4 regions of the Neobacillus sp. DZ-9 genome follow, and region 3 is predicted to be linked to each of the others. Evidence: riboswitches for the same ligand, from Rfam matches in the RefSeq annotation. Region 3 holds a riboswitch; each other region holds the start of a gene.
What was found. A riboswitch is a leader RNA that binds a small molecule or an ion and turns the genes downstream of it on or off. The one in region 3 is predicted to bind S-adenosylmethionine.
Positions count from the first base shown of each region.

Region 1: it holds a riboswitch for S-adenosylmethionine, as region 3 does, so the genes downstream of both, AC59HZ_RS21795 (methionine ABC transporter ATP-binding protein) here and AC59HZ_RS11235 (peptide-methionine (S)-S-oxide reductase) in region 3, are expected to answer to the same signal.
Region 2: it holds a riboswitch for S-adenosylmethionine, as region 3 does, so the genes downstream of both, AC59HZ_RS23490 (homoserine dehydrogenase) here and AC59HZ_RS11235 (peptide-methionine (S)-S-oxide reductase) in region 3, are expected to answer to the same signal.
Region 4: it holds a riboswitch for S-adenosylmethionine, as region 3 does, so the genes downstream of both, AC59HZ_RS10655 (YezD family protein) here and AC59HZ_RS11235 (peptide-methionine (S)-S-oxide reductase) in region 3, are expected to answer to the same signal.

Region 1 covers NZ_JCAIOL010000008.1:140,864-148,835, forward strand. Annotated here, with positions in the region: gene sufD (Fe-S cluster assembly protein SufD) at 1-113, opposite strand, end outside; gene sufC (Fe-S cluster assembly ATPase SufC) at 132-917, opposite strand; gene AC59HZ_RS21785 (MetQ/NlpA family ABC transporter substrate-binding protein) at 1,382-2,224, opposite strand; gene AC59HZ_RS21790 (methionine ABC transporter permease) at 2,242-2,910, opposite strand; gene AC59HZ_RS21795 (methionine ABC transporter ATP-binding protein) at 2,903-3,928, opposite strand; SAM riboswitch class I at 4,087-4,191, opposite strand; gene AC59HZ_RS21800 (O-acetylhomoserine aminocarboxypropyltransferase/cysteine synthase family protein) at 4,310-5,626, opposite strand; SAM riboswitch class I at 5,685-5,790, opposite strand; gene AC59HZ_RS21805 (hypothetical protein) at 5,870-6,202, opposite strand; gene AC59HZ_RS21810 (nuclease-related domain-containing protein) at 6,405-7,235, shown strand.
Region 2 covers NZ_JCAIOL010000009.1:221,035-229,006, reverse strand. Annotated here, with positions in the region: gene AC59HZ_RS23500 (glycosyltransferase family 2 protein) at 22-720, opposite strand; gene AC59HZ_RS23495 (glycosyltransferase) at 747-2,570, opposite strand; gene AC59HZ_RS23490 (homoserine dehydrogenase) at 2,743-3,975, opposite strand; SAM riboswitch class I at 4,049-4,161, opposite strand; gene AC59HZ_RS23485 (GNAT family N-acetyltransferase) at 4,239-4,910, opposite strand; gene AC59HZ_RS23480 (GNAT family N-acetyltransferase) at 4,932-5,594, opposite strand; gene AC59HZ_RS23475 (carbon-nitrogen hydrolase family protein) at 5,606-6,466, opposite strand; gene argH (argininosuccinate lyase) at 6,583-7,959, opposite strand.
Region 3 covers NZ_JCAIOL010000003.1:578,959-586,930, forward strand. Annotated here, with positions in the region: gene AC59HZ_RS11220 (glycosyltransferase family 2 protein) at 1-346, opposite strand, end outside; gene AC59HZ_RS11225 (LTA synthase family protein) at 848-2,770, shown strand; gene AC59HZ_RS11230 (TetR/AcrR family transcriptional regulator) at 2,865-3,089, opposite strand; gene AC59HZ_RS11235 (peptide-methionine (S)-S-oxide reductase) at 3,112-3,465, opposite strand; SAM riboswitch class I at 3,557-3,672, opposite strand; gene AC59HZ_RS11240 (electron transfer flavoprotein subunit alpha/FixB family protein) at 3,790-4,824, opposite strand; gene AC59HZ_RS11245 (electron transfer flavoprotein subunit beta/FixA family protein) at 4,825-5,652, opposite strand; gene AC59HZ_RS11250 (multi antimicrobial extrusion protein MatE) at 5,895-7,211, opposite strand; gene AC59HZ_RS11255 (response regulator transcription factor) at 7,289-7,972, opposite strand, start outside.
Region 4 covers NZ_JCAIOL010000003.1:452,004-459,975, reverse strand. Annotated here, with positions in the region: gene ltaS (lipoteichoic acid synthase) at 1-1,574, shown strand, start outside; gene htpG (molecular chaperone HtpG) at 1,737-3,614, shown strand; SAM riboswitch class I at 3,788-3,888, shown strand; gene AC59HZ_RS10655 (YezD family protein) at 3,957-4,115, shown strand; gene AC59HZ_RS10650 (phosphoadenylyl-sulfate reductase) at 4,193-4,909, shown strand; gene cysP (sulfate permease) at 4,842-6,014, shown strand; gene sat (sulfate adenylyltransferase) at 6,020-7,168, shown strand; gene cysC (adenylyl-sulfate kinase) at 7,181-7,780, shown strand; gene AC59HZ_RS10630 (sirohydrochlorin chelatase) at 7,791-7,972, shown strand, end outside.

The DNA.
Region 1 (7,972 bases), on a different contig from region 3:
AAGTGTTCTAATGCCTTTAGACGAAGCTCTGCAAACCAGGCAGGTTCGCCCGTCTCTTTTGAAAAAGAACTCACAAACCCTTTATCAAATGGTAATTTTGTTTCTGTTGTCATTGTAATCCTCCTAACTGCTTACGCTTCTTGCCCAACTGTTTCATCTTCAATGCCGAGCTCTTTCTTAATCCAGTCATATCCTTCTGCTTCTAAGCGTTGTGCAAGCTCTGCGCCGCCTGATTTCACAATACGGCCTTGCATCATAATATGCACATGGTCAGGAGTGATATAGTTTAAAAGACGTTGATAGTGAGTAATAATTAAGCAGCCAAAGTCTTCGCCGCGCATTTCATTAACACCCTTTGAAACAACCTTTAGAGCGTCAATATCAAGACCAGAGTCAATTTCATCTAGAATCGCCATTTTTGGCTCCAGCATCATCAATTGAAGGATTTCGTTACGCTTTTTCTCACCGCCGGAGAAGCCTTCATTTAAGTAGCGCTGTGCCATATCTAAATCCATTTCTAAGAATTCCATTTGCTTATCCATTTTGCGGATAAACTTCATTAAAGAAATCTCATTGCCTTCACCTAAACGGCTATTTAGGGCTGAACGTAAAAAATCCGCATTCGTTACGCCGTTGATTTCACTTGGATATTGCATTGCAAGGAAAAGACCTGCGCGAGCACGCTCATCTACTTCCATTTCAAGAACGTTTTGACCATCTAATGTGATGCTGCCACTTGTTACTTCATATTTTGGATGCCCCATAATTGCGGAAGATAAAGTAGATTTACCTGTTCCGTTAGGACCCATAATTGCGTGAATTTCTCCACCTTTTATTTCAAGGTTTACACCCTTTAAGATTTCTTTCCCATCAATTTCTACGTGTAAATCCTTGATAGTTAAAGTTGATCCAGCCATATTAATACCTCCGAAAAGAATGTTTTGTATCTTGTAGATCACAGGAGATCTATAACTCTATTCTCATTTTATTCTCATTCCAATCTTATAACAAATGAAATGTATTAGCAACTCTTAAACAGTAAAAACCAAGCAGCTATTTTCATTGAGGATGTCCTAAATGAGAATATAAAGAGTGGTTTTCGAAAAATTCAGACAACTATCCAATTATGTAAAACACACTCGATTAAAATGATACCTCATTTTTTTCATAATTGCCAAGTGGATTCAGGTATAAAGTCTTTTGTATTTTTACCCATTTAGGTTGATTCATGTATCCTCAGTTTCTACCTATATCTATATGTAAGGCCCTTTTAAACTTAGTTGTTGATTTGCGTTCCAGTCAACTTTGTTAAAAATCAACACTAGCCTTTAACACAGCCATATGAAAAAGCAGGCTTACATCGCCTGCTTTTTCATGGTACTTATTCAGATACTGGTACAACGGCACCTTTGTATTTTTCAAGGATAAAGTCTTGGATTTCTTTTGAATGAAGTACTTCAACAAGTGCTTTGATTGCTGGCTTGTTTTCATCACCTTTACGAACCGCAATTACGTTTACATATGGTGATTCTTTATCTTCAATCGCAATGGAATCTTTAACTGGGTTTAAGCCCGCGTCAATCGCATAGTTTGAGTTGATTAGAACCGCATCGCCTTCGCCATTGTTATAGATTTGTGGTAATAATTTTGCTTCATAGTTTGCATCAAATTTCAAATTCTTAGGATTTTCAACAACATCTTTCAATTCAGCTTTTGTTTTATCAATGCCATCTTTAAGTTTGATTAGGCCTTGTTTTTCAAGCAATGAAAGGAGACGGCCGTGGTCTGCTACAGAGTTGCTCATGATTAGGTGAGCACCTTCTGGAAGGTCGCTTAGTTTTTTGTATTTCTTAGAATAAATACCAATTGGCTCGATATGGATTCCGCCAGCATTGACAAAATTATATCCAAACTCTTTATTTTGAGACTCTAAGTAAGGAATGTGTTGGAAATAGTTAGCATCAAGTTCTTTTGAAGCAAGAGCTTTGTTTGGTAAAACATAGTCAGTAAAGGTTGTAATTTTTAAATTAATCCCTTTTTCTTTTAAAAGCGGTGCTGCTTTTTCAAGAATTTCAGCGTGGGGAACAGTAGATGCCCCGACAACTAATGTTGTTGTTTTACTGCCCTTTTCAGTAGTACCTTCTGATTTTTCTTCAGATTTACCGCAAGCTGCCAGCGCAAGTGCAAGTGTTAATGCTAAAAGTACTGTTAACCATTTTTTCATTTTAACCTCTCCTTTTTTTATCGTTTATCTAATTTTGAAGTGATGAAATCACCAATAAATTGAATCACAAACACAATAAGTAAAATGACGACTGTTGCCATAAAGGTGACATCATTTTGGTTTCGCTGATACCCATAGTTGTAAGCGAGACTTCCTAAGCCGCCTGCCCCAATCGCACCTGCCATCGCTGTGTAACTGACAAGGGCAATGGCTGTAACTGTAATACCTGAAATGAGTGCCGGCATTGATTCCGGAAGAAGCACCTTCCAGATAATCGTACCAGTTGTTGCTCCCATCGATCTGGCTGCTTCAATGACTCCTTTATCAATCTCTCTTAGTCCAATTTCCACCATCCGCGCATAAAACGGCGCAGCTCCAATTATTAATGATGGTAATGCAGCATTAACACCAATCATGGATCCAACCAATATCGTAGTTAACGGAATTAATAACACGATTAAGATAATAAATGGTATAGAACGGAAAATATTCACGATCGTACTGAATACCGCGTTAACCGGTTTATTTCCCCATAAGTTTCCATTAGAAGTAAGAAATAAAATTAATCCAAGCAAGGTCCCTAAAATAAAAGTTGCAAGAACCGAGATCCCCGTCATATATAGGGTATTTTTTGTTTCTTGCCACAAAATAAGCCAATCAACATTTGGAAAATACTCCTTAATCATTTGCTACCACCTCCACTCCTACCTGTTGAGAACGGATAAAGTCAACTGCATTCATGACTTCTTTTTCGTCCCCATCGATATGGATGAAAAGCGTACCATATGAACCACTTTGGGTTTGTGATATTTTCCCCTGCAGGATATTTACCGTAATATTGTTATTTCTTATTAAATTAGTGATAATCGGCTGCTCAGCAGATTCCCCAATGAAGGTTAGTTGGACAATCAGACCTGATTGATAACGTTCAAGCAAATGCTCTGCAGTATCCTTTGTTTCTTCCGGCTCTGTCACTTGTTGGACAAATCGTTTTGTAATCGGCTGTTGAGGGTTTTTAAATACATCGAGAACTGAACCAAGCTCAACCACTTTTCCGCTTTCCATTACCGCAACACGGTGGCAGATCTTTCGAATGACATGCATCTCATGTGTAATCAATACAATGGTTAAGCCAAGCCGTTTATTAATATCAACTAATAATTCCAAAATTGAGTCGGTTGTTTGCGGATCGAGCGCGGAGGTTGCTTCATCACAAAGCAAAACCTTTGGGTTATTCGCGAGTGCTCTGGCAATTCCGACCCTCTGCTTTTGCCCGCCGCTCAGCTGTGATGGATACGCATTTTCTCTGCCCTCAAGACCAACTAGCTTAATGAGCTCATTAACTCTTTTTTGTCTTTGTGAGCTTGGAACCCCAGCTATTTCTAATGGAAAAGCAATATTTTCGCTGACTGTCCTTGACCAAAGAAGATTAAAATGTTGGAATATCATGCTAATTTCCTGGCGTGCCTTTCGAAGTTCGCTGCCCTTTATTTTTGAGATAACACGACCAGCTACCGTTACAGTTCCATCGGTCGGCAGCTCAAGTCCGTTGAGCATACGGATTAAAGTACTTTTCCCAGCACCGCTATATCCAATTACTCCGAAAATTTCTCCTTCTTTAATTTCCAGGTTGACGTCATCGACGGCTTTTAACTGCCCCTGTTTCGATGGATAGATTTTTCGGACATTTTTTATCGAGATCATAGTCGTTTCACCTACTTTTTATCCTATTTACTTAAAATTCTGAAATTACAACCTATTACTTGATTATAGGGTTTGATTGTTTGGTAGAAAAAATTCCTATTTTAGGAAAACAAAATGCCTTTCTGCACAGGCAGAAAGGCATTATTAATATAACCTTTCTCCCATCTCCCAAAGCAATCGCTTTGTGTGAATTGGCACCATTTCAATAAATTGACGGTTGCCGGGTTTCATCGGGCACATCCCTCCACCTCTCTTGATAAGAGCATCCTATATATTCAATTAACACGTTAAATTATTTAAGTAATTATTTTACGAAAATTATCGTACCACGGATAAAAAAGAGTGTCAATGAAATTTTCGAAAAAAAGAATTTAGGAAATATTAAACATTTACTTTTAACGAAGTTAAGCCTGTTGCAGACTCAATCGCGGATTCCAGGTCTTCAATCAAATCCTCGACGTTCTCGATACCGATTGATAGGCGGATTAAATCTTCTGATACACCTGCTGCCTTAAGTCCTTCAGTATCTAGCTGCTGGTGTGTTGTACTCGCCGGATGAATGATTAAACTTTTTGCATCCCCAACATTAGCAACATGAGCCCATAAAGAGAGGGAATCTATTAGCTTTGCTCCAGCTTCTTTTCCACCCTTAATTCCGAAAATAACCATAGATCCTGCCCCTTTTGGCAAATATTTATAGGCTAACTCGTGATCTGGATGTGTTTTGTGCCCTGGATAGGAAACCCACTTGACGGCAGGGTGATTTAACAAATATTCAACGACTTGATTTGTATTGGTGACATGCTCTTTCATACGAACATGCAGCGTTTCAAGACCAAGTGTAAATAAGAAAGCATTTTGTGGGCTTAAGGCTGGTCCAAGGTCACGAAGGAGCTGGACTCGCGCTTTGATAATATATGCAACGGCCCCTAGTGCCTCTGCATAGACAAGATCATGATAGCTTACATCTGGAGTAGTAAAGCCAGGGAATTTAGACGAATTCCAATCAAACTTACCGCCATCAACAATGATGCCGCCTGTCGTGGTGCCATTCCCCAGGAGCCACTTGGTTGCGGAGTGTACCACAATGTCTGCACCATGTTCAATTGGTCTGCAAAGGTAAGGTGTTGCAAAGGTATTGTCAACAATTAATGGAACTCCAGCCTCGTGAGCAATCTCTGCAACTTTTTCAATATCAAGAACGCGCAAGCTTGGATTACCAATTGTTTCAGCAAAAACTGCTTTTGTTTTTTCGGTAATTGCCGTGCGGAAGTTTTCCGGATTATCTGCATCTACGAATTTTACTTTAATCCCGTATTTAGGGAGAGTAACCGCAAATAAATTATAGGTTCCGCCATAGAGATTGGATGCTGCAACAATTTCATCGCCTGCTTCGGCAATATTTAGGATTGCGAGTGTGATGGCAGCCATCCCGCTAGCGACTGCTAGGGCGCCGACGCCTCCTTCTAGGAGAGCGACACGTTCTTCAAATACGGTGGTGGTTGGATTATGAATGCGGGTATATATGTAACCTGGTTCCGCTAAGCTAAACAGATTTGCTGCATGTTCTGTGTTTTTAAATTGATAGGCATTGTTTTGGTAGATCGGAACAGCGCGTGCTCCTGTTACGGGATCTGGTGTTAATCCGCCATGAACACTTAATGTTTCAAATCGATACTTTTTTTGATTTTCTGCCATTACACCCACTCCTTTTAAAATAAATAACCCCCGCTTCAATAAGAAGAGGGGGTCTCTCTTCTTATCTTCCGAAGCCTTTTCTGCTCCGCTGGAATTAGCACCTTGGTTGTCCAACCGGTTGCCGGGCATCATCGGGCCAGTCCCTCCGCCTCTCTAGATAAGATTACTTTATTTGATTGATTTATTGGTAGAATATTCTAAATTCAGCATACATGATGTCTAATTCCGAGTCAATAGCTTTGATTAAACTATTTTCACAAAATCTTCCTGTGCCTTTGTGAGGTAAAAAAGGGATTCGAGAAGCAGGGTCGTTCTTAAAGGAGCTGAAATGCTGAGTTTTAGTGTTCGTAACCTTTTCTTCCCCTCGAGGAGTTGTGTCATTGCATTTAGATCGCCGCTAATTTCGTATTTAGCAGGTTGGTTTTGAAGTGTAAAAATGGTTCCATTTTTTATTACCAGTTGTATGGAGTGTTGATTGGTATTTATGTTCACTCGAAGGTCCGCGTTTTCTATCAATGGAAGGATATGCCTTTGTTCTTTTATCTTTGTTAGAAAATTATTTAAAGCCTCTATCATTTTCACCACTCCGGTCCCATGCTTTTACTAATACTATTCATCATGGGGCGCTATTATCCTTTTAATAATGCTCGACAGTTATTGCGGGGATCGGCGGAGGTGTGTGTCGAAATTGGTGGAATTGTTATAAATTGTTCAATTGTTTGTAGTTAAGGATGGGTGATATTTTTATAAAATTTGAAGTAAAGAAAGGGTGTGGAACATGGCTTACAAACCACGAATAGAGTCACTAGAGTTACTGATTCTTAGGATTTTAAACACGCGAATGGAGTTGACGGAGAATGAAATGCAGCATTATTTGAATCTTGAAAAAGGCTACGAAGGGGAAGTTCAGTTTGATTTATTAACGGAGAAAGTGCAAAGTCAATGTTTTATTTTAAATGATTTGCAGCTTGAGGCCGGTAATAAAAAATTCCAAATTGATTCTGCGCTCCTTTTTCAACAACCGATCTACCTTTTTGAGGTGAAAAATTATCAAGGAAATTTTGTTTTTAAGCGTGATAGGTTAGAAACTCTAAATGGAAAAGTATATCAAAATCCGCTTGATCAGTTAAATCGCAGCAAAACCCTACTAAGTCAATTACTCCATAATTTAGGCTACAATATACCGATTAAGGGATACGTTGTTTTTATTAACCCCGAGTTTTACTTATACGAAGCACCCTCCAGCGAGCCCATTATTTATGTACCTCAGTTAAAAAGTTTCATGAAAAAGTTAAATAGTATTCCATCCAAATTATCTTCTCGGCAGAACGTTCTCGCAGATAAACTAGTTTCTTTGAATCAAATTGATTTACCATATGCAAAGCTCCGGGCTTATAATTTTGGTTTTCTTCGAAAAGGGTTAACTTGTTGTGCGTGCCATTCCTTTAAAGTATCATTGGCTACTGGAAAATTGATATGTATTGATTGCGGGAGCGAGGAAGCAATTGATGCTGCTGTTATACGGAGTGTGGAAGAAATTAAGCTGTTGTTTCCGGATATGAGAATTACCACTAATGTTGTGATGGAATGGTGTGGGGGGTGTCAATGAAAACAATTAGACGGGTTTTAAAGGAAAACTATATTTCTACTGGTAAGAAAGAATATAGTTTTTTAAATTTGAAATAAGTAAATTGATATTTGCTTATTTGTTAGTGACCGTTGTGATTTTTTCTATCTCGTAATTGTCACTTTGGAGCTTTCACAGTGACTGCTATCGCTTTTTTAACCCCGCCACGGGCACTCTGACTCTTCCTCAGTGACCGCTGTTTCTTTTTCTATCCTGTCGCAGGCACTCTGACTCTTCCACAGTGACCGCTGTTTCTTTTTCTATCCCGTCGCGAGCACTCTGACTCTTCCACTGTGACTGCTGTTTCTTTTTCATCCCTGTCACGGGCACTCTGAACCTTCCACAGTGACCGCTGTTTCTTTTTCTATCCTGTCGCGGGCACTCTGGCCCTTTCACAGTGACCGATGAAACTTTTTCAACCCTGTCACGAGCACTCTGACTCTTCCACAGTGACCGCTGTTTCTTTTTCTATCCTGTCGCGGGCACTCTGACTCTCCCACAGTGACCGCTGTTTCTTTTTCTATCCTGTCGCGGGCACTCTGACTCTTCCACAGTGACCGCTGTTTCTTTTTCATCCCTGTCACGGGCACTCTGAACCTTCCACAGTGACCGCTGTTTCTTTTTCTATCCTGTCGCGGGCACTCTGGCCCTTTCACGTGACCGATGAAACTTTTTTAACCCTGTTACGAGCATTCTGACTCTTCCTCAGTGACTGCTGT
Region 2 (7,972 bases), on a different contig from region 3:
AAATTTATTACATTCAAGCTTTCAATGATCAATCTCTTTTGCGATCACTGCTTTAAAATCGTCTGTATAGGTGATGATATCTCCCCATTCCATAAGCTCTTCTTCAGAAATTTTCCAGGTATGCTTTTCTGCTTCTTGCCGAATTACAGCAAAATGATGGCGATCAGTAGAATAGATGTGAAACCCCTTTTCTTTACACTGATCAATGAAAAAGTAATCCTCAGCTCGATTCACTTTTTCAAATTGAACCTGTTGAAATACATCCTTTCTAAACATAAGTGTTGCTCCGGCAACAGTGTCAACGAAGGAATTTTCTTTACCCGACATATAAATCAGTGCTTTTTTATTTTTAAAATAAATATATAATGAACTTTTACCGATTATTGAAATATTTTTATTTTTAAAAGCTTCCATCCCGCTGCTTATATATTCAGGACCGTAATAGTCATCGTCATCAAATTTTGCTATAAAATCATATTTTGATTTCATAATCCCAAAATTCAGGCAGTCGCCTAATGTTGCTTTTTCATGCAGTTGATATACCTGGACACACTGATAATTCTTTGCCTTTTTGATCCATTTATCGATGTCCATGGAATCCTTATTTAGGATAATAATTAGCTCTTTATCCTTCCAGGTTTGCTGTTGATAATTTTCGAAAACATTATTGATACTCTCATCTCTTATTGTACAAGTTATTATGGAAACCACTTTCTTCACTCCATCCCCTTAATTTAGAATAATATTTAGGAATTCAAGATTTTCTCTAAAAGGCTGGTTAAACTGGTGAATTCCTCAAGGGATTTAAGGGAATTAATATCTTCTTGAAGGCCTTTTCTTTCGTCTGAACCAAAACCTGCAGCCCCTAAGATATTAATGTGACGAATATCTATTTGAAGTAATAGGACAGTTGCTTGAAGAATGCGAATAAATCTCTCTTGGAATTCTTGAAATCTCTCTGGATAGGTTTGCATAAGTAACTTATACTCGCTTAGTACCTTATTCATCGTTAATAAATCTACTATGCCTGAAAGCTCTAATCCAAGAATTAAAACATCGACGTCATAATGCTTTAAGATAAAGAGCCCCAGGTTTTGAATTGCCTCTTTCCATTTACTTATTCCCACAGGATGTTCTTGGTGGTAAGTTATTAATTCGTTGGACACAATATATTTGGCATCCAGTTTATATAAACGGTACCCTATTTCCCAATCCTCGTAGCCGTATTGAACAAAGTCCTCATCAAACAAACCTGCTTGTTGAATAAACTCTTTACGGATGGAAACATTCCCTGTAAGAAATGCCATCCATGGAAACATAAATCCATCTAGGTCCACATCAAAATTTTTAACTATCGTCTCAAACCACGTAAATGGTTTAAAAACTAAATCCGTATAGGTTTTATTGGTAATATCGTCTTTTTCTATTAATGGATACGGCTTTTCCAACGGTAATTTTAAGTCTTGCAGCTTTCTGTTTTTCTCTGGATTATTTTTGGTTAAGGTTTGGATCCTGTTCATTACATCCTGAGGAAACTCAGGAAAGATACATGAATAAATCTTCTTAGAATGCATCACACCTGACAAAATAACCTTATTTTGAGATTGATGATACTTAAAATGCTTTTCAACAAAATCTGGTTCTGTAATCATTTCAGCATCTAGAAAAATCAGGATGCTCCCTTTTGCTGCTTGAATACCTAAATTTCGCACATTTGCTCTTCCAAGATTACTTTTATTACGGATATATTTAAAATGATAAGGTGGATTATAACCTTTAAGATTTTCTTCTGTTTGGTCAGTAGATGCATCATCTATAAAGATTACTTCTATTTTTGAAGGATTAAATGTTTGTTGTTCGAGTGAGTAAAGGGTAAATATATTGAGTGGAAATTTATTATAAGATGGAATAATGATACTGACTTCAATATTTTGATTCTTTTTATTTTCTCTGTTTGCCTTACTAGTTTTTTGGGTGGTTTGGGTGTTTTTTTGCTTCACTCTTACATCCGTTTCTTTTACAGGACGATCTGGCCAAATTCCGTAAAGCCCCTCTTTGTTTCTACTTATCTGTTGATTCATATAAGTCTTAAGTTGTTTATTAGTCCGGCAATGGTCCCAAAGCCTAATCTCTTTGATTTCTCCTTTAAAAGATCCGCCTGACAAACTACCAATAATCCCTGTCGGGTAGACATACCTTTTAGGGCTTCGTTCACCAATTTTCACAAATTCACCATTAATGTATAAATACGGATATCTATTATCATAAACAATGGCAATATGAGTAATATCGTTAATTTCTGTTTCATGTACTAACACGGCAAAAGTATTTATTTCCGTATGTTCAAGGACAATTACTCCATTTTTTCCCACTGAAACACTAATTCCTGCTTCATCATAATACTCCCCATTTCCTGGTCCAACCATATAATTTTTCCCATCTGCATTTACAGGTTTTTCGCGTGATTGTTTATCAATCCGATGAACGCTTTCTGGTTTCACCCAAAACTCATAAGTGAATGAATTAATAAGCTTGGTCAGCAAAAGTTCATATAAGCTATTTCCTAACATGCCGCCCCCTCCATTCCCTTGTATTCAATAACTAGTCCATAGGTCGAGCTTTTACACAATATGCTCAACATACGATTATGTCTAAACTTATCCCTAGTTACGAACGATTTTTTCTGATTATTTTCAAATTCTTAAAAAACTAAAAAAAGAGGGCTGCTGCCCTCTTTTTTTACTATTGAGCTGTCAATACTTTGTCTTCATTTGCTGCCTGATACTCACCCACTATTGGGAAATAAGAAATTTCCTTATCTTGATTAGCCAGCCCCTCTACATCCCTCTTTGTCGCCCTGATTATATAGGCTTGTTTGAATGTTTGTTCAATCAAGTTAGACGGAATGCTTTGAAAATAATTGCTCTGAGCATGTACAAACCAAAGCTCTTCTTTGCAGCTTCTTTGCAGGTCAGAAACTGTCGTATCCTCAACTTTAAATGTTCTATCCTTCTGATTATTTAGGCAGACATATACCAAATCTTCGATAACTGCACTGGCGGTAGGAAACATTCCCGCTCCTGGTCCTTGCAGTGTAATTCTGCCAACAATATCTGAATGAACACTAACAGCATTCTCGACGCCCTCTACATGATAAAAAGGATTCTCCTTCCCGACAAGAGCCGGCTTAACAGATACCTGTATTTGGCCGCCTTCCTTAGAGATACTTGCAATATGTTTAAACCTCAATCCTAACTTTTCGGCAGCGTCAATTAATTCACTTGTGATGGAAGTGATTCCTTCACGTTCAACATCCTGCCAATTCGGTTCTTCCCCAAATGCAATTCGGCTTAGAATCATTGTTTTGTAGAATGCATCGAAGCCTTCGACATCATTGGTTGGATCTGCTTCTGCATAACCATTTTCTTGAGCCTGAAGCAGTGCTTCGGCAAAGGACCATTTCTTTTCTCTCATTTCGGTTAGGATGAAATTCGAGGTCCCATTTAATATTCCTTGAATTTGTTGAACCCGGTTAATTTTTAATAGTTGTTTTAGTGTTTGAATCACCGGGATTCCCCCGGCAACTGTGGCTTCAAAGCCCACAGAGACGTTATTTTGTTCTGCAAGCTCATTCAGTTGTTTTCCATGGTGTGCAAACATTTCCTTATTGGCTGTAATAATGTGGCAGCCCCGCTCAATTGCTTTTTGCAAAAATGTAAAGGTCGGCTCCTTGTTTACAATGGCTTCAATTACAATATCAAGCTTTGGCAAGTTGAGTATCTCTTCAAAGTCTGTAGTTATTAAAATATTTTTACGAATATTTCTTTCCCTCTGTTTATTTTTAATTAGAATTGCAGCCACTTCCACTTTCTTGCCTAAAACGGCTTCAAGGTCGTAAGCATGTGATTCAATCGTCCGGTAGACACCCTCACCCACCGTACCAAAACCTAAGATTGCCACCTTTATAACAGTCATTTTTTGCACCCCTTCAATAAATAGTTTGAAAATACGAAAAACCCTCTTCATAAGAAGAGGGCTTGGATTCCTCCTCTTATCTATCAGGTTTTATAAAAACCTGCAGGAATTAGCACCTTTTCAAGGATTACCTTGAAGGTTGCCGGGCTTCATCGGGCCATGTCCCTCCGCCGCTCTGGATAAGAGATATATAATTTTTCATTAAATTTCCAAGAATATAAAATGAATATTAGCTGAATCTTCTGTCAAAGTCAATAGTTTTTTTATAGAGGCAATAATTCAATTGTTTCCTTGTTATCGATTTTTTCTATCATAAAAAGCCATTCCTGCGGTTTATTAGAAAGCACTGAATAATACGTAGTGAGAAAATCTTTTACAAGCGCTGCAGGCAAACGATGTACCTCATCGCTTGTAGGCATATAGCATAAATCTAGGCCGGAGACAGCCTCACCGTTATTTTCCCATGATGGATGAACGTAAGCTAGATCTAAACGTTTATACCCTAGGTGGGATAGTACCTCCCTGCGAACATAAGGATCCATCACTTTTACACCGCCAAATTCATGATGTTCCACTCTATATGGATCATAAATTTCAGCGAACATACCAAATAGCTCTTTTTCGTTCTCTTTTGCAAGCAATTGTAAATCCTTCAAACGATTCTGTGCTAAAAATCGGCCAATGCCTAACCCTGGTTTACTGATAATGGTGAAGTCTGTCATTGCGATATTCCAATCAGGGTAATAGCGGTATTCTGTAGCTCCAACTACCTGTTCATCATCAATAGCAACAAACACGCGGATACTTGGATCTTCTAATGGTTCTTTCCATAACTCATAATCCAATACTTCCTCAGGCGGGAATATCTTCCCCATTAAATCATGAAGTTTTTTAAAATTTGGGTCATCAATATTTGTTATTCGTTTATACTCCAATTGTAAATAATCCCCCATTCTTTATTTGAATGGATTCCTCCATTCCATAATCGCTGCATGATTACAGGATTCTTCATCATCTAGATAATTTGTTGAAACACCTAAGGGCACACGGCCGCAGCCGAGGAGAAAGGTAATGACAGGATCCTTTACATCCCCCTTAATGATGGCATCCAGGTATTCTTCGGGCGTCATTTGATGCGCCACTTTATGATAGCCTGGCATCCTGCCCCCACCAAGCAGACGGTCAAACCCCTTTTCAATCACAACATGATACATGGCCTGCATCATTAACTTACCAAGCCCTAGTTTTCGGAACTTTGGGCGAACGCTAATATCTACAATATACAAGGAACTTCCATTCGGCTTATGGTTACGAATATACCCGTGGTCTGTGATTTCTTCCCAAGAATGATTCATTTCTTTTGGATCAAAATCCACACATAGTCCGGTAAGTGATCCTGCTAATACTCCATCTACTTCCACACATATAGAACCTTCTGGGAAAAGGGTAACATGGTTATTTAATTGCTCTTTATTCCACCATAATTCTGATGGAAAAGGAGGAGGAAAGCATTCCGCTTGGATCTCTATGAGCTGGTCAAAATCCTCTTTTGAATAATTACGAATGATAACCGGCATTGGTTTTTCCTTATCGAAAACAAAAAATTCACTTCTGTACATCCGAACACATCCTACTTTTCCCAATCAGGGTATAAATCAATTCTGCGGTCACGCCAGGTTGTAACAGAACCACGTTCGCGGACTTCATACAAAAGATCTAAATCAAGATCGGCTGTCACAACCATATCATCATTGATTTCCCCTTCCACTAAAATGCCGCGCGGCGGGAAAGGAATATCATTAGGAGTAATAATAACTGCTTGGCCAAAATTAGCCCTCATAAAGTCAACTGTTGGCAGAGAGCCAACTGTTCCGGTTAAAACCACATATACTTGATTTTCGATTGCACGTGCATGACTTGTGTAACGCACCCGATGAAAGCCATGACGATCATCCGTACAGGATGGACAGAAAATAACATCAGCGCCTTTTGCCTTGGCCATACGGACAATTTCCGGAAATTCAATATCATAGCAGGTAAGAAGGGCTATTTTCCCCTTGTCTGTTTCAAAAATTTGAAACGAATTACCGGGTGCCATGCTCCACTCCTTAACTTCTGTAGGAGTTATATGAAGCTTTGCCTGCTCGCCAATTCTTCCGTCAGGGTAAAATAAATGGGCGGTATTGTAAAGCTTATTATCTTTTTTAATAACATGCGTACCGGCAATAATATGCATATTGGTCTGTCTGGCAAAGTTAGAAAACAGCTCTCGGTATTGTTCCGTAAAGCTTGGCAAATCGTCAATGGTTAGGCTTTCCCCCTTTCCGTTGCCAATGGAAAGAAGCTGTGTAGTAAAAAACTCGGGAAACAAAACAAATTCAGCCCCGAATTCTTCAGCTGTTTTTATATAATGCTCACACTGGGCGGCGAATTCTTCAAACGAATTAATCGTATGTAAATGGTACTGCACTACTGATACTCTATATTTCATATATAACCTCCACACATTAATTTGTAAATTTTCCCTAAGGAAATTATCTCCTATTTTAGTTTTTCATACAAATAATTTGGCTAAATGAAAAGCCCGCCAATTTGGCGAGCTTAATATTATTGCTGCAGTTTTCCCTCAGCAAGTTTAATTTGCGCCTTCACCTGCTCAGGAGACGTTCCCCCGAAGCTATTGCGGACAGCCACTACATGTTCTGGGGCTAAAACTTTATAAATATCCTCTTCAAATAATGGGCTGAACTTCTGATATTCATCAAAGCTTAAATCCAGCAAAAATTTGTTGGATTGGATCGCATATAAAACAATTTTTCCAATAACTTCATGGGCATCACGGAACGGCAATCCTTTTCTAACTAGATAATCGGCAATATCTGTAGCATTAGAAAAATCATTGTTAATCGCTTTTCGCATGATATCTTTATTCACGGCCATTGTTTCAATCATCGGTGCAAGGAGCATTAATGAGCCTTCCAGCGTTTCAACTGTATCAAACATACCTTCTTTATCTTCTTGTAAATCTTTATTATACGCCAGTGGCAATCCTTTGAGGACTGTTAATAAACCTATTAAATTTCCATAGGTGCGCCCTGTTTTTCCTCTAAGCAATTCTGGTACGTCAGGATTTTTCTTTTGCGGCATGATGCTTGATCCGGTACAAAACGAATCATCAAGCTCTACAAATTGGAATTCCTGGCTGGACCAAATCACTAATTCTTCAGAAAATCTGGAGATATGCGTCATGATGATTGACCCGATTGATAGAAATTCAAGAATAAAATCGCGGTCACTGACGGCATCCATGCTATTTGGATAGATTGTTTCGAATCCCAGCAATTCGGCAACAAGTTCGCGATTTATCGGAAAGGTCGTCCCTGCTAATGCTCCAGAACCAAGTGGAAGCCAGTTTACACGTTTCAAAGAATCTAACAATCTCTCTTTATCGCGTTCAAACATCCAAAAATAAGCCATTAAATGATGGGCAAATGACACCGGCTGAGCACGCTGTAAATGTGTATACCCAGGAATCAGTGTTTCTATGTTCTCCTTGGCCTGCTTGATGATCGCCTGCTGGACATCTTCGACTAATTTAATTAACTCAGTTGTTTTTGTACGAAGATATAAATGCATGTCCGTTGCAACTTGATCATTACGGCTGCGTCCAGTATGGAGCTTGCCCCCGGCAGGTCCAATTTCTTCAATTAATAGCTTTTCAATATTCATATGAATATCTTCATCTTCTATTAAAAATTCTACTTCGTTACGATCCACTTTCTCTTTAATCTTAAGTAGACCATTTTTTATTTTGTCGGCATCCTCCATTGGGATGATACCGCATTCCCCAAGCATTGTGACATGTGCAAGGCTTCCGGCGATATCTTCTTTTGCTAGTTTTTGATCAAAAGAGATTGAAGCAGTAAATTCTTCGACTAATTTATTCGTTTCTTTTGTAAAACGTCCGCCCCATAGCTTGGACATCAGTGTTCCCCCT
Region 3 (7,972 bases):
TTTGAGTTTTATTGAAGCGCTCCCTTACAATTGCCCCAGCTTCCTCTGCAATCATGGCAGTTTTGTCGGTACAATTGTCAGCTACAAGGAAAATATCAATCAATTCCTTAGGATACTTCTGGGCTTTAATGCTTTTGATTAGTTGTCCGATAACGATTTCTTCATTTCGTGCTGCGATAATCACTGCGTATTTATTAGGGTGAACATTGCTAGTTCCTGAATTATGATTCTGTTTTGCTTTGAGAGCAACAAGCATGAATACAATCTGATACGAATACACAATTGCAAATAAGAGATAAATGAAGAAATTAATATCATCCGTTATATTCGATATTGCTGAACCCAAGACGTTACCCCCTAGGTAATATCATTTATTTTGCAGCATTCATCACCAGTTGAAATTCCCTTGAAAGAAATTTAAATATGTATTGTATAAATTCGAATTCATAAACTGTCTGGCGACTCCAAAAAATCAAATTAAAAGAAAATCACTAAATATAAGCCCCCCGTCAAATACCATTTTAATAAAAATATATAACAAATCTTTAAATCTAGTGTTAACGCCTGGTTAAGTCTATGTAAAGTTAATAAAAATTCATATTCCAATAAATAAAACTATCCAAATAAGAGTATAATTGTTAGATATTTAGCTTGAACATTTTATAAATGTTCACCACCATTAGCTAGTAAATGCCAAATAAATTGATTAAATTAATGAAATTCTTTTAAACCGTTAATACTGATTTTTGAGTCCTTTATCTTTAGGCCCTGTTATACATGGCTGTTGATGTCTGCTTAAACGGTGTCATGATATAGCCATTATGTGTTGGATTGAGAGGTGAAAAATATGAAAAAAACTGTTAATAACTATCTAGTTTTATTTGTCATTGCTGTATTTTTGTTCAGCATAAAAACGTATATCGCTTACCAACTTAATTTTAAATTGGGCATCGACAATAATTTTCAAAGGTTTTTATTATTCTTCAATCCTATCAGTTCTTCACTTTTCTTTTTAGGGTTCGCTTTCATTTCCAAAAGGAATTTTACCCTTGTATTGATTGGAATCCAATGTTTCTTGTCTCTTTTATTGTATGTCAATATAGTTTATTACCGTTTTTTCAATGATTTTATTACTGTCCCAGTATTGCTTCAGGCAAAATTTAATGCATCAGAATTAGGGGATAGTGCTGCAGGTTTGATGTCTTTCTTCGATATTTTTTATTTTACCGATACAATCCTCTTGATAGTTCTTGCCGGCACCAAATATAAACAGTTGAAAAATGAAAAGCGGATCACCTTCAAATTCGTTTTGATGTTATCTATCACCGTTTTTTTTGTAAATTTAGCACTGGCAGAAAAAGACCGGCCGCGACTTTTATCCCTCTCATTTGATCGGAATTATATTGTTAAATACCTAGGTGTGTACAATTATACTATCTTTGATATGATTCAATATTTACATTCATCAAGTCAACGTGTCTTCGCATCCGATAGCAATGTTATAAATGTGGTCAACTACCGAAAAGCATCCTATACCCCTCCCAATCCAGATCTCTTTGGAAAGGCGAAGGGAATGAACATCATACTTGTTTCAATGGAATCATTGCAAAATTTTATCATTGATTTTAAATTGCCGAACGGACAACCTGTCACACCCTTTTTGAATTCATTGGCTCATGATGGCCATACCTTTTATTTTGATCATTTTTATCACCAAACAGGACAAGGGAAAACGTCTGACGCGGAGTTTTTAATTGAAAATTCGCTATACCCCCTGAATCAAGGCGCTGTGTTTATAAACAAAGCACAGAACACCTATCAAGCAACTCCTGCAATTTTAAAAGGATACGGATACAATTCGGCAGTTTTTCACGGAAACTATAAGACATTCTGGAACCGAAATGTGATGTATAAGGCATTAGGATATGACCAGTTTTTTGACGGTTCTTATTACAGCATGACATCGAAAAATATAAAAAATTTCGGAATGAAGGACAAGCCCTTTTTTGCCGAAAGCATACGGATGCTTGAAAGTTTAAATCAACCGTTTTACACAAAGTTCATTACACTTTCAAACCATTTTCCATATGAGATTGATCCTGCGGATACAGATTTCCCAAAAGGAGATTTTGGGGACTGGGCGTTAGATCAATACATCCAATCCGCGCACTATATGGATGAAGCATTGAAACAATTCTTTGATGCTCTGAAAAGTGATGGATTATATGATAAGTCGGTGATCGTTCTTTATGGGGACCATTATGGTCTCTCCAGTAACAATTATCCTGCCCTGGCAAAAGCCCTTGAGGAGGACAAAATTACACCGGTAATGGATACTAATCTTCAGAGGGTTCCATTATTCATTCATGTTCCAGGTGTTAGTGGCGGATTGCAGCATCAAGTAGGCGGGGAAGTTGACGTGCGACCGACTCTTCTTCATCTTCTTGGAATCGATACAAAAGATTATATCGAATTTGGCTCCGATCTATTATCGCCACAGCACCGAAATTGGGTTGCTTTTAGAAATGGGGACTTTGTCTCATCGAAAGTGATACAATCAGGGGGAATATGCTATAGCGTGACTACGGGGACTCTTTTTTCTGATGAAAAGGCATGCAATAACACCAGAAACAGAGTGGAAAATGAACTCAAGATATCAGATATCGTCGTAAATCAAGATTTGCTTCGTTTTTATCATCCGAGTGGTTTTAAAAAAATCAACCCAAGCGAATATGAATATCTGGGCCCGAAAAAGAAAAAGGGAACTTAGCTTTATCAGAAGGGATAAAACAATTGGGATAGAGGTTCATCGTCTATCCCTTTCAATTTAATTATAATCGTAGAATCTTATATATTTTTTAAATTCATCCTGTGTGTACATACTTAATTAATAATCTCTTCAGATAATGATAAATAAAATCTCTTAGCAGGCTGTAATTATTTTCATAATACCGATAAAAAGACGTGCGATGAATTAATGCATCGTCACATATATCTTGAATCGTGATATGTGAGAATCGTTTCGTTTGTAAAACACGCATAAAACTTTGTATGATTTGGCGCCGTGTGCGCTCGGTCGTATAGTTCATAGTTCACATCCCTATCATGAATTCAAAAGCTAATATGCTCCCATACTGGAGTAATTTCTGTAATAATTTCATTTTTATATAGTTGTTGGAGGTCGTTTTTCTTTTGTTTCGCTACTGTTACTTGATGAAGATCAGCAAAGAAAATGAAGGATTGATTTTTAAATTGCTGACCTTTTCTAGATGTAGGGTCATGTAAGTCAAAAAACAATTCTACTATTTCATCATAAGATACCTTCCAAGGATTAAACCATATTTCTACTATCTTCACATTTGAGTCTTTTAGATGTCCTGTTCGAACCTTTTCAATCCCACGAAATCCTGTAATAAATGCTTTTTGACTAAAAAATTCGCTTGCACCAAACACTGCTCTTTCCATTTAATATCGCTCCTCCTGAGCGATAAGCCTTCTTACCATTCAAAAAACCTCTCTTTGATATAAAGAGAGGTTGGTATGATGAAATACTTTTCTCTCATCTTTCAAAGGTTAACACCTTTGCAGGAATTAGCACCGTTTCAAGTCAATATTTTGACTGATGGTTGCCGGGTATCATAGGGCCTGTCCCTCTACCACTCTGGATAAGAAGTTTATCGCTATTTATTTTTATTAACAATAACACCCGCTTAAAAGAAATTCAAGTAATAAATAAAAAAACAAAGGTGGGACCTTACTAACCCCACCTTTCTGTTTTACAAAATTACTTCATCCTTCGCTGCTACTGCTTACCTTTTCTCTAGATAAAGCATTTTGAAACTGTTCGATTAGTATAGGAACGATCTCAAAGGCATCGCCAACAATTCCGTAATGACAGTTTTGAAAAATAGGAGCATCTTTATCCTTATTAATGGCAATAATTAAACCGGAATTTTTCATACCCACAATATGTTGAATCGCACCAGAAATTCCGATTGCAAAATAAATTTTTGGCGTCACAGTCACACCGGTTTGCCCTACTTGATGTGCGTGTTCTATCCAACCTGCTTCCACCACATCTCGGCTGGCACCAACCGCTCCTCCGACGGATTTCGCCAATTGATGGATTAACTGAAATCCCTCGAAACTCCCTAAGCCTTTCCCGCCGGCAACAATGATGTCAGCTTCGTCGATTCTAACTTTCTTTACCGTCTCCTTTACTATTTCTAAGACTTTTGTCCGAATATCTTCTTCCTTTAGGGATATTGTTTCTTCAACGATCTTCCCTGTTCTTCCAGGTTGAGGAGGCAGCGCCTTCATGACTTTGGCGCGAACCGTTGCCATTTGCGGTCGGTATTTTTTACACAAAATGGTTGCCATAATATTTCCGCCAAATGCCGGTCTGCTCGCCAAGAGTAACCCCGTTTCCTCTTCTACATCTAGCTCTGTCGTATCCGCCGTCAAACCTGTCGGCATATCGGTGGCAACTGCGCTTGCCAGGTCTTTTCCCGTTGAGGTAGCCCCGAAGAGGATAATTTCTGGTTTATATTTTTCCGTGCAATCCAGCAGCGCCCTCATGAAGGACTCAGTTCGGTAATCTTTAAAGATGGGTTGGTCATAGACATACACTTTATCTGCTCCGTATTCAAATACGGTTTTTGTTAAATCTTTAACATTTTCACCGATTAAAATGCCGGCCAATTCCACTCCCCGTTTGTCTGCCAACTTCCTTCCAGCACCCAATAGTTCAAGGGATACAGAAGCAACCACACCATCCTTTTGTTCAATGAATACCCAAACACCTTGGTAATCTTTGAAATCCAATTACATTTCCCCCTTCACTTCAAACAGTTCTCGCTTTTCAAGCACGACAGAAAGCAACTGCTCCACTTGTTCCCGTGGATTGCCTTCAAGGAATGTTCCCCCTGCTGGTTTTTGCGGAGCCCATACTTTGGAAACAATCGTTGGGGATCCCTTCAAACCAAGCTGCTTAATATCAACCCCTTCCAGGTCATCAACAGACCAGATATGCGGTTTGTATCTAGCAGCTTTAATCATGTTTGGCAGCGGGGAATATGGCACTTCATTGATTGTTTTTTCTACAGAAAACAAACATGGCAGTGTGGACTTGACGACTTCATATCCGTCCTCCAATTTGCGATGGACAATGGCATATCCTTCTTCTTGATTTATTTCCTCCACTTTGTTCACGGAAGTCAGCGGTGGAATATCCAGCCTTCTTGCTATTCCTGGTCCGACTTGCCCGGTATCTCCATCAATGGACATTTTGCCGCAAATAATCAAATCAACTGGCATCGTTTTGGCAATTTTTTCAATCGCCTTTGTCACGGCATAGCTCGTTGCCAATGTATCCGCACCCGCAAACCGGCGGTCGGTGATCAAATACCCCTCATCGGCGCCAATTTCAATACACGTTTTGATCGCGTTAACAGCTGGAGGCGGCCCCATCGTGACAACGGATACGATTCCCCCATACCTTTCCTTTAGCCGAACGGCCTCTTCAACCGCATGAGCATCATATGGATTCAATATCGCAGGTGCCGTCCTGCGGTCCATCGTGTTTGTTTTAGGATTCATCTTGATAATTTTGGTATCAGGTACTTGCTTGATACAGGCTACAATATGCAGCATTTTACCCCTCCCTTATAATCAAAAGCACATGGTTTATTACTTACCATGCCGGCTTTTTTCTGGCTAATAAGCCTTTTTATGCCCGTTTACTTTTACTTTATTAAAAGAGATGTCCTAACATTCGAAATTTCTGACAGATATATCTATAAATATTGCAAATAAAAGACCAAAACAAAAAAACGCACGAGTGAGAGAGGAGCCATGCGCGATAAAAATGTTCAAGTTAACATATTTTGAAAAAATTAAATAGTCTTCTGTTCTGTTACTTGAGGGATTTTTTGCCTGCGAGATATTACGAAGTAAACAGCAATCAAGCCGATTAATTCACCTGTCGAAGCTGCAATAGCACCTGCACTGCCATTAAGTGCCGGATTCCAAAATACTAACGGAATAATTACGAGGACCACAGCGACCATATCAAAAATTTGCGGTTTTAATAGAGATTTTGTACTTTTTTGAAGCATAAGAATGCCCCCGAAGTAATCCACCCAAGGAAATACCAATGTTTTAATGATAAAAAATTTCAATACATACAGACTTTCAGCTGCCAGTGTCATGTCTGCACCTAGCACCGTTCTCATAAACCAAGGGCCGGCAGCTGTAAAACAAAGAAATGCCAGCAAAACAGATGGAACGATACTGAAAACAATCACGCATTTTATAACCGTTCGTTTGTCTTTTTCATAGAATTGCAGGACAATCTGATGAGTGTACATAAAAAAGCTGAGTATCAAGTTGGTAATGCTATAAGCCAATGCGAAGGAGGCAATCCCTAAATGTACATCTTGAATTTTCCCAAGGAATGCGTAAATGATCGGGATTAAGATTGTTTGGAAGGATAAATAAAAAACTAACGGAAAATAAAAATTAGAAATTTCTTTTTGTCTTAATGTTGTTTCAGTTTCCTTATCGTTATCTTTAACTATCGAATTCCCCCGCCAGACACTAATGAAGCACTCGATTGCCATACCTGCTAAAAAGATGATCGCACCTGCAGCACTTGTATTTGCATGATGAGATAAATTCAAATAAGCGGCGACAGCAAACATACCTGCCAACCGAACAACGACGCCAATGGTTAACCATTTTGTTTCCAGCTTATTAATAATCATTCCCTGATATAAACAGCGGAGACCGGAAAATAAGATGACGCCTGAAAGAACGAGAAAGGTTACCCTCAAGGAAGCCATAGATTCAGCTTCGGCATTAAAGCCATATTTAAACACCAATTCCCCAAGCCGAGTGAGACCAATTAATGAACAAAGAGCTGTTATTGTAAGCGAAACCTTGATAAAAAAAGCAGCAATTTTGTTGAAGGAAGCTTTCCCTTTTGCTAATGCTGAGCTCGTTTGTCTAAAAACTAAGACGGGACGTTCAAGGATTCCAAATAAAGAAAAGGCAATAGCGTAATTGGCAATAATGGCCTCAGCATGGTCGGCCCTGCTCAAGGTTCCATTTATAATCACATGAGAAATGGACGTTAGACTTGCAGATACGGCCAATGGAATAAAAAATATCAGTATCCTAATAAAACTGGAATCCTTCAATATCTTTGGCAATGTAATTTTTCCACCCCTTTCATCTCCGTTTTTTTACAGGGTCATTTATTTTTATCTCGAGTTCCGAAATAATATGACTATTTTAGCTTCTTAAATTCGATTGGCGAAAAACCCGTATATTTTTTAAAACTGCTGCTGAAATATTGGGGGTTAGAGTATCCTAACATTCCAGCTACCTCATAGGTTTTCAAATCTGTTTTCTGAAATAACTCCATAGCCTTCTCCATCCTCGTTTCAAGGAGAAAATCTCCAAAGTTGAAGCCTTTCTCTACTTTAAAAAGATTACTCAGATAGGCCGAGTTCACATGAACTTCTTCAGCCACTGTTTGGAGACTTAAATTGGCTACATTGTAATTGTCGCGAATGAATTCAATCGCCTTATCAACCAGTGTGTGCTTTCGATTTCCATTTAGTCTTTTTACAAAGTCAGCTAAATCGACAGCAATTATTTTAATCTCGGAAAAGATCTCATCGATGGTCTGCAATTTTACTAGCCTGCTCTCGATATTACCGAATTTTGTATAGTCCCAGTTTTTTGCTATTTTAGATGATTCATAAAAAATTAATCCAATGTGCCTAACCGCAAACAAAACCATTTCCTGCAGGGATACTTTTTTATTTGTCAGAAGTTCATTTTTAGCATTCTCTAATAGCTCCGTCACTTTTTCCGGAAGTCCCAGGGAAATATATCTGAAAAAATCTTCTTCAATCTTTAATTGTTCAGCCACTTCCGCACACTCTAAAGTTTCAATTTCTTCAAT
Region 4 (7,972 bases), 130 kb from region 3:
CTTATGATTATTTGTTTTTTGTGGATATCGTTGTCTTGATTGCTTTAATGGCCTTTCGTTTTGTAAAACTTGAGGTCAAAGATATGGGCCGCCATAAATTAGCTGCCTTATTTTCCATAACATTGTTCATTTCATGTTTCAATCTTGCATTAGCTGAAGTTGATCGTCCGCAATTATTGACAAGAGGATTTGACCGTAACTATATTGTGAAGTATTTAGGGATGTATAATTATACGATTTACGATGCAATTAATAGTACAAAAGCATCTGCCCAAAGAGTTATGGCAAACAGTGATGATGTTACAGAAGTCCTTAATTATACGCAATCAAATTATGCTAGTCCGAACCCGAAATACTTTGGTGCCGGTAAAGGTATGAATGTGATTTATTTACATCTTGAATCCATGCAAAACTTCCTAATTAATTACAAGTTAAACGGACAAGAAGTGACTCCTTTTTTAAATTCATTAACGAAAGATAATAACACTCTATATTTCGATAACTTTTTCCATCAGACTGCCCAAGGTAAAACATCTGATGCAGAATTTATGCTGGAAAACTCGTTATTCGGGTTACCACAAGGCTCGGCTTTTACTACTAAAGGTTTAAATACGTACCAGGCAGCTCCAGCTATTTTAGGACAGAATGGATATACTTCTGCCGTTTTCCATGGGAATTCGGGAAGTTTTTGGAATCGGAATGAAATTTATAAATCGTTTGGTTATGATAAATTTTTTGATTCACAATATTATAAATTAGATTCTGGTAACTTGGCGGAATATGGACTGATGGACAAGCCCTTCTTTAATCAATCCATTCCATTATTAGAAACATTGCCGCAGCCATTTTATACAAAATTTATTACCGTCTCGAATCATTATCCTTACCCTCTTGATGAAAAAGAGGCTACCATCGCACCTGCTGCTACGGGGGATAAATCAGTTGATTCGTACTTCCAGACTGCCCGTTATGCAGACGAAGCGTTAAAGCAATTCTTTGATTACTTGAAGAAATCAGGTCTTTATGATCATTCCATTATTATTATGTATGGTGACCACTACGGTATTTCAGAAAACCATAATAAAGCTATGGAAAAAGTGCTTGGAAAAGAAATTACTCCTTTTGAAAGTACTGGATTACAACGTGTACCTTTCTTCATTCGTGTACCCGGTATGGAAGGCGGCGTAAGCCACGAATATGGTGGACAAGTTGATATTCTTCCTACACTTCTGCATTTGTTAGGTATTGATACGAAAAATTATATTCAATTTGGAACTGATTTGTTATCAGAACAGCACGATGATTTGATTCCATTCCGCAATGGAGATTTTGTTAGTCCAACGATTACCTCTGTTGGTGGTAAATTCTATAATTCCAATAACGGTATGAAATTAGATAATGATCAGGTAGAAGAGGCTAAGAAAGATCAGAAAATCGTAGAAGAAAAATTATTACTTTCGGATAAGGTTGTGAATGGGGATTTATTACGTTTCTACACCCCTCAAAACTTTACTCCAGTTGATCGTTCAAAATACGATTATAATAAAAAAGATAAAGCGGATTCCAATAAATAAAAAATAAGCAAGCTGCCCGAGGTTAAAATCTTGGGCAGTTTTTTATTGACTAAAAAAAATATTTATGTTATTTAAAATATGGGTTAGCACTCAAAGTGATGGAGTGCTAACGAGTATATAAAGGAATTGATTTTTCAAATTTGAAGGGAGATATCTTAAATGATGGAAACAAAACAGTTTCAAGCTGAATCCAAACGACTATTAGACATGATGATTAACTCCATTTATACTCATCGTGAGATTTTTCTAAGAGAGTTAATTTCAAATGCAAGCGATGCCATTGACAAGCTATATTATAAAGCGTTAACAGATGATTCTTTAACCTTTGATAAAGATAGCTACTACATAAAGGTAAATGCTGATAAGGCAGGCAGGACCCTAACAATCATCGATACTGGAATTGGGATGACAAAGGAAGAGCTTGAAAATAATCTTGGAACCATTGCCAAAAGCGGCTCTTTAGCCTTTAAAAGCGAAAATGAAGTGAAGGATGGCCATGAAATCATTGGTCAATTTGGTGTCGGGTTTTATTCTGCCTTTATGGTGGCTGACGTTGTTACCGTTACCAGCAAAGCGTTAGGCAGCGATACGGCCTACAAATGGGAATCTTGTGGTGCAGAAGGATATACGATTGTGCCATGTGAGAAAGATTCCGTAGGTACTGAAATTATTTTAAAAATCAAAGAGAATACCGAAGACGAGAATTACGATGAGTATTTAGAGGAATATCGTTTAAAATCGATCATTAAAAAATACTCAGACTTTATTCGCTACCCAATTAAAATGGAGGTTTCTTCAAAAAGACTTAAAGAAGGCAGTGAAAATGAATACGAAGATTATCAAGAAGAACAAACCATCAATAGTATGGTGCCAATTTGGCGCAAGAACAAAAAGGACCTGACTGATGAAGATTATGCTAATTTCTATGCAGAAAAGCATTATGGTTTTGATAAGCCTTTAAAGCATATCCATATCAGTGTTGATGGGGCAGTAAGATATAATGCCATCCTTTATATCCCGGAAAACATTCCGTTCGATTACTATTCACCTGAATTTGAAAAGGGCTTAGAGCTATATTCCAGTGGAGTATTGATTATGAACAAATGCTCTGATTTACTTCCGGACTACTTTAGCTTTGTCAAAGGTATGGTCGACTCTGAGGATTTGTCACTGAATATTTCACGTGAAATGCTGCAGCATGACCGCCAGTTAAAGCTGATCGCGAAAAATATCAGCAAGAAAATCAAAAGCGAATTACAAGCTTTATTGAAAAATGAACGTGAAAAATATGATGAATTTTACAAGTCATTTGGCAGACAGTTAAAATACGGTGTATACAGTGATTTCGGAACACATAAAGAAGAACTGCAGGATCTATTGATGTTCTATTCTTCTAAAGAAAAGAAAATGGTAACCTTAGATGAATATGTTTCAAGAATGCCGGAGGATCAGAAATATATTTATTATGCTACCGGTGATTCCATTGAAAGAATTGAAAAATTGCCACAGACGGAGCTAGTGGCAGACAAAGGTTATGAGATTCTATATTTCACCGATGATATTGACGAGTTTGCGATTAAAATGCTTATGAACTACAAGGAAAAAGAATTCAAATCTGTCTCTAGCGGTGATCTCGGAATTGAGGCAGATGATAAGCAAAATGATTCAGGCGAAGCGACGGAAAATAAGGACCTGTTTGATTATATGAAAAACATCTTATCAGGCAAAGTAACGGATGTTAGAGTTTCAAAAAGATTAAAGACCCATCCGGTATGTTTAACCACTGATGGTGAAGTCACGATCGAGATGGAGAAAATTTTGAAAGCCATGCCTGGTAACCAAAATATTAAAGCGGACAAGGTATTAGAGATTAATACAAATCACGAAGTATTCAAATCGTTAAAAGATTCATTTGCGAACGATAAAGAAAAATTGTCTTTATACACGAGCCTGCTGTATAATCAGGCTCTGTTAATTGAAGGTCTTCCAATTAATGACCCAGTTGAGTTTACAAACGATATTTGCAAAATCATGGTATAAATAAAAAGGGTTGCAAGCGAGGCTTGCAATCCTTTTTATTGTTGCTTTTTCACAGCATCCTTCATTTATGCTAATTGCAGTTTTTTAAACAAAATAAATTGTTAAAATATTTTAATCATTTATATTGACGAATCCCTATTGGTATAGTAGGATTAATGACATCAACTAAATATCGCTTATCTAGAGCGGCTGAGGGACTGGCCCGTTGAAGCCCGGCAACCTACAAAGAAAGGTGCTAATTCCAGCAAAATGTGCTCATTTTGGGAGATAAGGTGTTTTACATAAGTGAAGACGCCTTTCCTTAATGGGAGAGGCGTTTTTGTGAAAAGGGGGGCGAATTATCTGAAACCATCAGAATGGCAAGAAATTGCTTCACACCTTGAGCAAATGCTTGGCACATTAAAATTCGGATCCATCACCCTAGTGGTGCAAGATGGCAAGGTAGTACAAATTGAGAAAAATGAAAAGGTTCGTTTTCAATCGAATAAACGCGCTGACTAGACAAACTAGAGGCGGTCTTCACCATATTTCTGATGGAAGACTGCTTTTTTTATAGACTGAGAGGAGGCAAATAAGAAATGACGAGTTCAGTAACTTATGAAAATTGGAATCAAATTTCAGATTCGTTTTCTATAGAAGATGAAACAAAGGGAGCTCTTGGTGTTCTAAAGTGGGCCTATAGTAATTATCTAGAAGAGAAAATTGTTTATGCATCCAGTTTTGGTGCGGAAGCAATTGTTTTAATTGATTTGATTCACCAGGTGAAACCAGATGCCCATATTGTTTTTTTAGACACGGGGCTGCATTTTCTGGAAACCTATGATGTCATTGATAAAATCCAAGCCCGCTTCCCTACACTGAAAATTGAAAAGAAACAGCCGGCACTTACATTGGATGAACAATCTGCCCAATATGGATCAGCTTTATGGAAACGGGATCCAAACCAATGCTGTCAAATTCGAAAAGTAATTCCGTTAAGGGAAACGCTGACCCAGAAGGAAGCATGGATCTCGGGGCTTCGCCGCGAGCAGTCACCAACAAGGCAGAATACTCAATTTCTAAACAAGGATGACAAATTTGAAAATATTAAAATTTGTCCATTGATTCATTGGACTTGGGATGAAGTTTGGTCCTACATCCGCGAGAAAGACCTTCCTTATAACGAACTGCACGATCGTAATTATCCAAGTATAGGATGTTTTCCTTGTACTCAGGCTGTAAGCTCTAATGGTGATTCACGTGAAGGGCGCTGGACTGGAAGCAGCAAAACTGAGTGCGGTTTGCACTCATCGTAAGGAGGGGGTTCTAACGCTTACAATTATTGCTGTTACCATCGGAATATTCTTTGCCGTAAATATTGGAGCCAGCGGGGCAGCCGCCTCAATGGGAATTTCCTATGGCGCCGGAGTAATAAAAAAACAAGTGGCTTTATTCCTTTGTGGAATAGTGGTCTTTCTAGGTGCCTGGCTTGGTGGCGGGGAGGTTGTCAAAACAATTGGCAGCGGTATTGTTCCAAGCAGTACCTTTACAAATGCGATTGCCTTAATTGTGTTAGCTGCAGCAGCCTTATCCTTATTTTTAGCAAATGTTTTTGGTATTCCGCTATCCACCAGTGAAGTTACGGTAGGTTCTGTGGTTGGCGCAGGCATTGTCTATCAATCGGTATACCTAGGGAAGCTTTTATGGATTGCCGTGTTTTGGCTGTTCACACCCTTTGCAGCCTTTGTGATTGCCATCCTTGCTGCCAGTTTTTTAAAAATAAAACCAATAAAGTCCTTTGTTGAAAAGTCAAAGGCTGGGCCCATTTTGGTAGTAATGGTTATCCTCATGGGATTGTTCGAAGCCTTTTCAGCAGGAATGAACAATGTGGCAAATGCTGTTGGACCATTAGTGGCTGCGGGTTTAATGTCTAAAGGAAGTGGAGTTCTTTGGGGTGGTCTGGCGGTTGCCTTAGGTGCTTTCCTTCTTGGTCACAAAGTGATTGAAACAAATGGCAAAAAAATTACCACACTTAAGTTAGAAGAAGGCTGTGTCATTTCAGGTACTGGAGCAAGCATTGTCACTGCTGCTTCCATATTCGGAATACCGGTGCCATTAACGCAAATCACTACGTCTTCGATTATAGGAATTGGTTTTGCCAAGCATGGGAAATCCGTTTTGAAAAAGGACATTGTTGTACAGTTGTTGAAAGTTTGGATTGTTTCACCCGTATTATCAATGGTGCTTTCCTATACGATCATCCAATTAGTAATTGTCCAAAACTTTTACCCAATCATCGTTATGATTGGAGCTCTCATCTCCGTTTTCGGAGTTCTGTCCTTAATGAGAAAGTCTTCACCATCTGGTGCGGCTTCTAATACAACAATCACAAATGAATTTAAACTAGTAAAGAAAGGTTGATCATTATGTCATTTTTACCAAAACCTCATGGAGGAAAGCTTGTAGAAGCCTTCGATCCTTACTATGATTTTTCAAATGTTGAAAAAGTACTTAATATTGATGCGATTGCATTAAGTGACCTCGAATTGATTGGTATTGGGCTTTTTAGTCCATTAAAAGGATTCCTTGGGAAAGAAGATTATGAGTCTGTTGTAAGCAATATGCGTTTGGCGGATAATACGATTTGGTCGATTCCTGTTACCCTGCCTGTATCCTATGAATTTGCAGGTACGCTAGTTGCGGGTGAGGAAATTAAGTTAAAATATAATGATGAAGTTTATGGAGTCATTAAGGTTTCTGAATGGTATGAGCCAGACTTAGAGAAAGAAGCTCTTGAAGTTTATAAGACAAATGAACTCGCTCATCCTGGTGTGAAACGTCTATTTGAAAGAGGCCCTGTTTATGTTGCTGGTGATGTAGTCCTAGTTAAAAAACCGGAAAAAGGCGTTTTCGGAGATGTTTGGTTCGAGCCAAAGGAAACCCGTGCGTTATTTGAAGAAAAAGGCTGGAAGACTGTTGTTGGTTTCCAAACTCGTAATCCAATTCACCGCGCCCATGAGTATATTCAAAAAGCAGCTCTTGAGACGGTTGATGGACTGTTTGTTAATCCGCTTGTTGGTGAAACAAAGTCTGACGATGTCCCAGCAGATGTCCGCCTTAAAAGCTATCGTGTATTACTAGAAAACTACTATCCTAAAGAACGTGTTCAGCTTGGAGTTTATCCAGCTGCAATGCGATATGCTGGCCCTAGGGAAGCAGTTTTTCATGCGATTGCCCGGAAGAATTTTGGCTGTACCCACTTTATTGTCGGCCGTGACCATGCTGGAGTAGGCAACTATTATGGAACCTACGATGCACAGCACATTTTTAGTAATTTTACAGAAGAAGAGCTTGGAATTAAACCTTTATTCTTTGAGCATAGCTTCTACTGCACAAAATGCGATGGTATGGCATCGGATAAAACTTGCCCGCATGGTAAGGAAGATCGTGTGATTCTTTCTGGTACAAAGGTTAGAGAATTACTTCGTGCCGGACAGCTTCCACCGTCAACCTTCAGCAGAAAAGAAGTGGTCGAAGTTCTAATTGAAGGCATGAGAGAAAAAACAACTGTTTAAGGGTGAACTAAGATGAGTAAATCAACGAATATTACATGGCACGATACAACCATTTCGAAATCTGATCGCAATGCACAAAATGGACATGGAAGCTGTACACTTTGGTTTACTGGTCTTTCTGGTTCTGGCAAATCGACAATTGCTAATGCAGTCTCCAATGAATTGTTCCGCCAAGGAATTAATGAGTATGTTCTCGATGGAGACAATATTCGCCACGGTTTAAACAAAGACCTTGGATTTTCAGACCATGACCGAACAGAAAATATTCGACGTATTGGGGAAGTGGCGAAGCTTTTCGTGGATAGCGGAAAAATCGTCACAACCGCCTTTATTTCTCCTTTCCGCTCTGATCGGGAACAGGTAAGGGATTTATTTCTTGAGGGAGAATTCATTGAAGTTTTTGTTAGCTGTCCAATCGAAGAATGTGAAAAACGTGATCCAAAGCAGCTTTATGCTAAAGCGCGCCGTGGAGAGATAAAAGATTTTACAGGGATTGATTCTCCTTATGAAGCCCCTGAGAAACCGGAAATAACCATTCATTCTCATCAGGTTTCAGTTGGAGAAGCGGTAGAACAGGTATTAAATTATCTGCGAGAGAAGAACATAATTTAGAAGGTTTCGAGTGAAGGGAGCAATCACCGTGAAGGCAATTCTATACATTGGCCATGGAACTCGTTCGAAAAAAGGGGCGGAGGAAGCCATCTCCTTTATCCAAAGGGTAATGGAAAGGATTAATGTCCCGATTCAGGAAGTCAGTTTCCTAGAATTGACTCGCCCATTAATTGAAGAGGGCTTTCAGCGATG